Regions from separate parts of the Massilia sp. MP_M2 genome, predicted to be linked through region 1. Evidence: predicted binding sites of a transcription regulator. Region 1 holds the regulator's gene; the other holds the start of a gene.
What was found. Region 1 encodes sigma-54, which starts transcription at its own class of promoters, with help from an activator protein. Its sites were predicted from a motif close to TGGCANGNAANCTGCTTT; they were not measured.
Positions count from the first base shown of each region.

Region 2: RCH14_RS09705 (PEP-CTERM sorting domain-containing protein) is a predicted target of sigma-54. The motif match lies at 1,568-1,585, and genes of this name have one in related genera.

Region 1 covers NZ_JBCHJF010000005.1:87,380-90,789, reverse strand. Annotated here, with positions in the region: gene RCH14_RS12925 (enoyl-CoA hydratase/isomerase family protein) at 1-995, opposite strand, end outside; gene hpf (ribosome hibernation-promoting factor, HPF/YfiA family) at 1,095-1,451, opposite strand; gene RCH14_RS12915 (RNA polymerase factor sigma-54) at 1,526-3,013, opposite strand; gene lptB (LPS export ABC transporter ATP-binding protein) at 3,028-3,410, opposite strand, start outside.
Region 2 covers NZ_JBCHJF010000003.1:436,259-439,668, forward strand. Annotated here, with positions in the region: gene RCH14_RS09700 (primosomal protein N') at 1-945, shown strand, start outside; gene RCH14_RS09705 (PEP-CTERM sorting domain-containing protein) at 942-1,538, opposite strand; gene RCH14_RS09710 (dihydrolipoyl dehydrogenase) at 1,794-3,233, shown strand; gene RCH14_RS09715 (SRPBCC family protein) at 3,280-3,410, opposite strand, start outside.

The sequences.
Region 1 (3,410 bases):
TCCAGCGACGGCGGATTCCATTGCGGCGCATTGTCCTTGTCGATCACGAGCGCACGCACGCCTTCGAGTACCTCGCCATGCTCGAAATTGCGGCGCACGAGCGAGCGCTCCAGGCGCAGGCAGTCGGCGACATCGAGCGACGCGCCGCGCAGCAGCAGCTCGCGCGTCACGCACATCATCAACGGCGAGCGCAGGCGCATCGCGCGCAACGCCTTCTGCGCGAATGGTGTGTCGTCACCCTCGAGCGACGCCATGATCGCCGCCACCGAGTCTGCGCCGAAGTGCGCATCGATGCACGCGCGGTTGGCCTGCAATTCGCTCTCGCCGGCATGCTGGCTGGCGAGAGCGCGGATCGCCGCCTGCAGATCCGCGCCCGGCGTCGCCTCGATCAGCGCCTGCAAGGCCGCCAAATCAGCGCCAGGTACGAACACGTCGGCCAGGCCTACGTACAGCGCATCGGCCGCGCCGATCGTCAAGCCGGTCAAGCCCAGGAACATCCCCAACTGCCCCGGCGCATGCGACAGAAAATGGCTGCCGCCGACATCGGGGAACAGGCCGATATTCACCTCGGGCATTGCCATCTTCGTGCGCTCGGTCACGATGCGCAGGGCGCAATCGGGCCCGCCCTGCGCGATGCCCATGCCGCCGCCCATGACCACGCCGTCCATCAGTGCGATATACGGTTTTGGATAAAAATGGATCAGGTGATTCAGTGCGTATTCTTCGGTGAAAAAATCTTCGAGCAGTGCGCTGCCATCTTGCGGCGAGGCGTTGCCGACCTCGTGGAAGAAGCGGATATCACCGCCCGCGCACAGTGCTTTTTCGCTGCTGCTGGTGATCACCACCGCATCGACGGCGGCGTCAAGCTGCCAGTCGAGCAGGATCGCGGTCAGCGCGCGCACCATGTCCAGCGACAGCGAATTGAGCGCCTTTGGCCGGTCGAGGGTGATGATGCCGGTGCGGTTGGCAATGCGGGTCAGGACGTGTTCGGACATGGCGTGATCCATCGGGAGGAAACACGTATTTTACCGGCAGCGGGATGCAAAAAGGGCGTCTCTGAAAGACGCCCCTGGCGATGGTGACCTGCGCTTGAATCAGGCGGCAGCGACGTCTGCTTCGTCGACGTCCAGGCGTTTGATCGCTGTGCGGTTATGGTCTTTCAGCATCTGCTTGTGCTTCAGGATTTGTCGATCCAGTTTATCCATCAACATGTCGATCGCGGCATACAGGTCTTGCGCGACGCTCGCCACGTGCAGGGTCTTGCCCGACACCTGGACATTGATTTCAGCTTTTTGCCTTTTTTCTTTTTCGGTGAGGTTATCGACGGCCAGGAAGACGTGGGTATCTATGACTTGATCGAAATGGCGAATAATGCGTTCCAGCTTATTCTGAACGTATTCACGGATGGCAGGGGTTACTTCGAGATGGTGACCACTGATGGTGAGGTTCATACACACTCCTTTGAAGATGTCACGTCGCTTGCACCATACAGGAGCTGAAGGCACAGGCTGTATGAGCGGCGTTGTTACAAGGCTTTGCGGAGACTGACGGGGGGGATCTTGAGCGCTTCACGGTATTTTGCGACCGTCCTGCGCGCAATGACCATGCCTTGTTCCCCGAGCATTTCCGCGATCTTGCTGTCGGATAATGGATTCTTAGGGTCTTCTGCTCCTGTCAATTGTGCGATGAGCGCACGGATTGCCGTTGAGGATGCTTCGCCTCCCGCCTCGGTGGCAACGTGGCTACCGAAGAAATACTTCAACTCGAACATGCCGTGCGGGGTCAGCATGTATTTCTGCGTTGTGACACGAGAAATCGTGCTCTCGTGCAGACCTAGTGTATCAGCTATCTCGCGCAAAACAAGGGGCCGCATGGCAACCGCGCCGTGGCTGAAAAAGTTGCGCTGGCGCTCGACAATGGCCTCGGCCACACGCAGGATCGTGTCAAAACGCTGGCGCATATTCTTGATGAGCCACTTCGCCTCTTGCATCTGCGCGCCCATCTGGCTCTCGCTGCGGCCCTGCTTGAGCATCGTGGCGTACAGGCTGTTGACGCGCAGGCGCGGCATCACGTCCGGGTTCAGCGTGACCGCCCAGCCATTCTTGGCGCGCCGCACCATCACGTCCGGCACCACGTAATCTGACACGTTCGACGCGAACGCGGCGCCCGGGTGCGGGTTGCACTGGCGGACCACGGCCTGCACTTCGCGCAGATCTTCATCATCGCAATCGAGTGCTTTTTTCAGCTTGCTGTATTCGCGCTGCGCGAACCAGGTCAGGTACCCTTCGACGATCTTCAGGGCCATGCGGCGCGTGACCATCGGCACGCCCGGCATGCGCCGGATCTGCAGCGCCAGGCATTCGGATGCGCTGCGCGCGCCCACGCCCACCGGGTCCATGCTCTGCACCATCGCCAGCGCGCAGCGCAGTTCGTCCAGGTCGACCTCGAGTTCTTCCGGCAGGCGTGCGTGGATCTCGTCGAGCGGCTCGTCCAGATAGCCGTTGTCGTCCAGCGCGTCGATCACCAGTTCGGCCAGCGCGCGGTCGCGGGTTGAGAGCAGCGTTTCGCGCACCTGTTCCATCAGGTGTTCGCGTAGCGTGATCGCGCATGCCTCCAGCTGCGGGCGGCCGTCTTCGTCGTCGCTGCTGCTACTACTGCCGGACGACGCGCCGCTGCCTTCGTTCCAGTCGGTGTCGGGCCGGTCGCCATCGACCGCGCCGCCTTCGGCGCCCTCGCCCTCGGCCGGTGCGCTGCCCTCGCCTTCGGCCTGCTGGCCCGGCGCCGGCGGCGCCTCGCCCGGCGCCGGCGCATTGTTGATGGCGCCATCGCCCAGCAAGCGCACCGAATGATCGAGCGGATCGTCGAGCCGTTCGAGCAGCGGGTTATCGCCCAGTATCTGCTCGATCTCCTGATGCAGTTCGAGCGTCGACAGCTGCAGCAAGCGGATCGATTGCTGCAGCTGTGGCGTGAGCGCCAGGTGCTGCGAGGTGCGGAGCTGAAGGGACTGTTTCATTGATTGACCATGGCTTACATGCGGAAATGTTCACCAAGGTACACGCGGCGCACCGACTCGTCGGCGATGATATCGTCGGGACGGCCGGATGCGAGCACCGCCCCCTGATTGATGATGTAGGCGCGGTCGCAGATGCCGAGCGTCTCGCGCACATTGTGGTCGGTGATCAGGACCCCGATCTTGCGCTCCTTGAGGAAGCGCACGATGCGCTGGATCTCGATCACGGCGATCGGGTCGACGCCGGCGAACGGCTCGTCAAGCAGCACGAAGCGCGGGTTGGTCGCCAGTGCGCGCGCGATCTCCACGCGGCGTCGCTCGCCGCCCGACAGCGACAGCGCCGGGTTCTCGCGCAGCTTCTCGATCTGCAGGTCGGCCAGCAGGCTGTCGAGGCGGTCGT
Region 2 (3,410 bases), on a different contig from region 1:
CGCCTGCGTCTGGAGCGCGGTGAGCAGTCACTATTGTTTTTGAACCGGCGCGGCTATGCCCCGGTGATTTCCTGCGACGCCTGCGGCTGGATCAGCGACTGCACGCGCTGCACCGCCTTCATGGTGCTGCACAAGCCCGAGAACCGGCTGCGCTGCCACCACTGCAGTCTGGAGCTGCGCATCCCGCGCTCGTGTCCCACCTGCGGCAATGTCGACATCCAGCCATTGGGCCGGGGTACGCAGCGCGTCGAAGAGGGCTTGCGGGCGATGTTCCCCGAGGCGCGCATCCTGCGCATCGATGCCGATTCCACGCGCCTGAAGGGCAGCGCGCAGGCGGCGTTCGACAGCGTGCACCGGGGCGAGGTCGATATCCTGATCGGCACCCAGATGGTCGCCAAGGGCCACGACTTCAAGAAGCTCACGCTGGTGGGCATTCTGAACCCGGATACCGCGCTGTTCTCGCAGGACTACCGCGCCAGCGAGCGTCTGTTCGCGCAGCTGATGCAGGTGGCGGGGCGCGCGGGACGGGCCGGGGCGCCATCCGAGGTGCTGGTGCAGACGCGCTACGTGCAGCATCCGCTGTACGGCGCGGTGATGCGCCACGATTACGAGCGCTTTGCCGGCCAGTTGCTCGACGAACGGCGCGAAGCGGGCCTGCCGCCCTACATGTACCAGGCCTTGCTGCGGGCCGAAGCGCGCGAGCTGCCGATCGCGATTGCGTTTCTGGAAAGCGCGCGCGACTGCCTGGCGCACGACGGCATCCTGATCAATGACCCGATCCCGATGACGATGACGCGCGTGCACAATATGGACCGCGCCCAGCTGCTGGTGGAGTCCAGCTCGCGCCCGGCCTTGCAGGCCTTCCTGCGCGAGTGGATGGAAGCGCTGCGGGCCATGAAGGCCCGCGTGAAGTGGTCGCTCGAAGTCGACCCGCTCGATATTTAAGCCGCGCTGGCAGCCTTGCGCGCCGCCTGGCGGCGACGGTTTGCATAGCCCATCATGCCCAGGCCGGCGCCCAGCAGCAGACCGGTGGCTGGCTCAGGCACTTCGCCGGGCACTTCCACGTCGACGGGTTCCACGCCAAACGTCAGGGTGCCGAAGTTCCAGATGCCATCGACGCCAGCGAAGTCATCGAAGTCTTCATAGAATTCCAGGCGCAGGATGCCGTCGGCACCAACTGCGAACTCCAGGCCGAAGTCGGCCAGAGTGGCGGAACCGGCGTAGGTCGCGGTACCCGGACCGTCATCGCCGAAACCCGGGTTGAACACCACGCCGTCGATGCCGTCCGAGGCGGTGAACGCCAGGCCAATTTCGGACAGCCAGCTCGGCGAGAACGCCGTCAGGTTCAACGAGTAGGCGACGCTGGTAATGACCGAATTGGCGCCGACGTTAAAGTTCAGCACGGTATTGCCTGGATCGCCGATCTCACCCTGGCTCGTGACCCCAGCAACATTGACAACCAGCGGCGCGGCGAACACGGAAGAGCAAGCGAACAGCGACAGGCTAACAAGCAGTTTGTTGAAGGAAGCAAGTGACATGGGATCTCCTTGGTGGGTGAACCCGAAGTAGAGCAAATATCATGCCGTATTTCTATTTTTGATCTATGCAATTGATTCTTTTAAATAAAGTTTCTGAAAATTAAAGTTGTAACTTGCGATTTGTAAGATTTATCGACAGTTATTCAACATCATTTTTAAAACGCTGGCGCCCGATGGCATGCTGAATCGGTCAGTCCTGCCACCAGCGTGCTTGAAATAGCGTATCGTTTTGCCTGTCAACAGCGAAAGAGCACCATGAAACAATTGAACGTGGATGTCGCCGTCATCGGCACTGGCACCGCCGGCATGACGGCCTATCGCGCAGCCAAAGCGCAGGGCGCGCGCACCGTGGTGATCGAGGGCGCGCACTACGGCACCACCTGCGCCCGGGTCGGTTGCATGCCGAGCAAGCTCCTGATCGCTGCGGCCGAGGCGGCGCACACGCTGCACACGTCCGGCCCGTTTGGCGTGCATGCCGGCGAGGTGCGGATCGATGGCCCGGCCGTGATGGCGCGCGTCCAGCGCGAACGCGACCGTTTCGTCGGCTTCGTGCTCGAGGCCGTGGAAGCCATTCCCGTTCAGGACCGCCTGCAGGGCCACGCACGCTTTACCGGCCCGTGCACGCTGCAGGTCGACGACCATACCGAGATCCACGCCGGGCGCGTCGTCATCGCCACCGGCTCGACGCCACTGCGCCTGCCGCAGCTCGAGAACGTCGGTCCCGGCATCGTCACCAGCGACGACGTGTTTTACTGGAATGACCTGCCCGCCTCGGTGGCCGTGATCGGCACCGGCGTGATCGGCCTCGAACTGGGCCAGGCCCTGAGCCGCCTGGGCGTGCGCGTGCGTTTCTACGCGCGCGGCGGCTCCATCGCCAACATCAGCGACCCCGAAGTGCTGCGCTGCGCTGCGCGCGTGCTGGGCGAGGAAGTCGACATTGCGTTCCAGAGCGAGATCGTGACAGCAGTGCAGGAGGGCGACGAGGTCGTTTTGCATGTGCGCGACGCGCTGGGCAAGGAAAGCAGCGAACGCTTTCAGTACGTGCTGATGGCCGCCGGGCGCAGGCCGAACGTGCATGACCTGGGGCTGGAATTGACCGGCCTGGAGCGGGGCGCCGACGGCATCCCGACCTTTGACGTGCGCACGATGCAGTGTGGCACCAGCTCTATCTTCATCGCGGGCGACGCCAACAACGAGCGCCCGTTGCTGCACGACGCGGCTGATCACGGCAAGATCGCCGGCGACAATGCGGGCCGTTACCCCGACGTACGTCCGGGCCTGCGCCGCACGCCGATCGCGGTCGCCTTTACCGAGCCAAATATCGCCACGTTGGGCAAGAGCTACCGGGAACTGTGCGCGGGCGGGCAACGCAAATTCGCCGTGGGCAGCGTGTCGTTCGAGAACCAGGGCCGCAGCCGCGTCATGTTGCAGAACAAGGGGATGCTGCGGGTGTATGCCGAATACGGCTCGCGCCTGTTCCTGGGCGCCGAGATGATCGCGCCGCGCGCCGAACACCTGGCGCACCTGCTGTCATGGGCGTGCCAGATGCGCCTGACGGTCGACCAGATGCTGGAGATGCCGTTCTATCACCCGGTGATCGAAGAAGGCGTACGCACCGCGCTACGCGACCTGGCAACCAACCTGTCGCAGGGCGAGAGCACCACCCTCGCCGCCGAGACCCAGCCGGGTCTCTAGAGCGCGTCGCCGGATCGCCGGACCGCCGGATCGCCGGACCGCCGGATCAGTTGAGCAGGGTGCTGGCCAGCTTGCCCTGGCCGGCCAGCTGGCGCAGGATGCGCACCGTGTCGATGTCGGCTTCTTCGTAGGCCGACTTCTTGAATTCGTCGTACATCGCATTGGCCTGGTCGACAT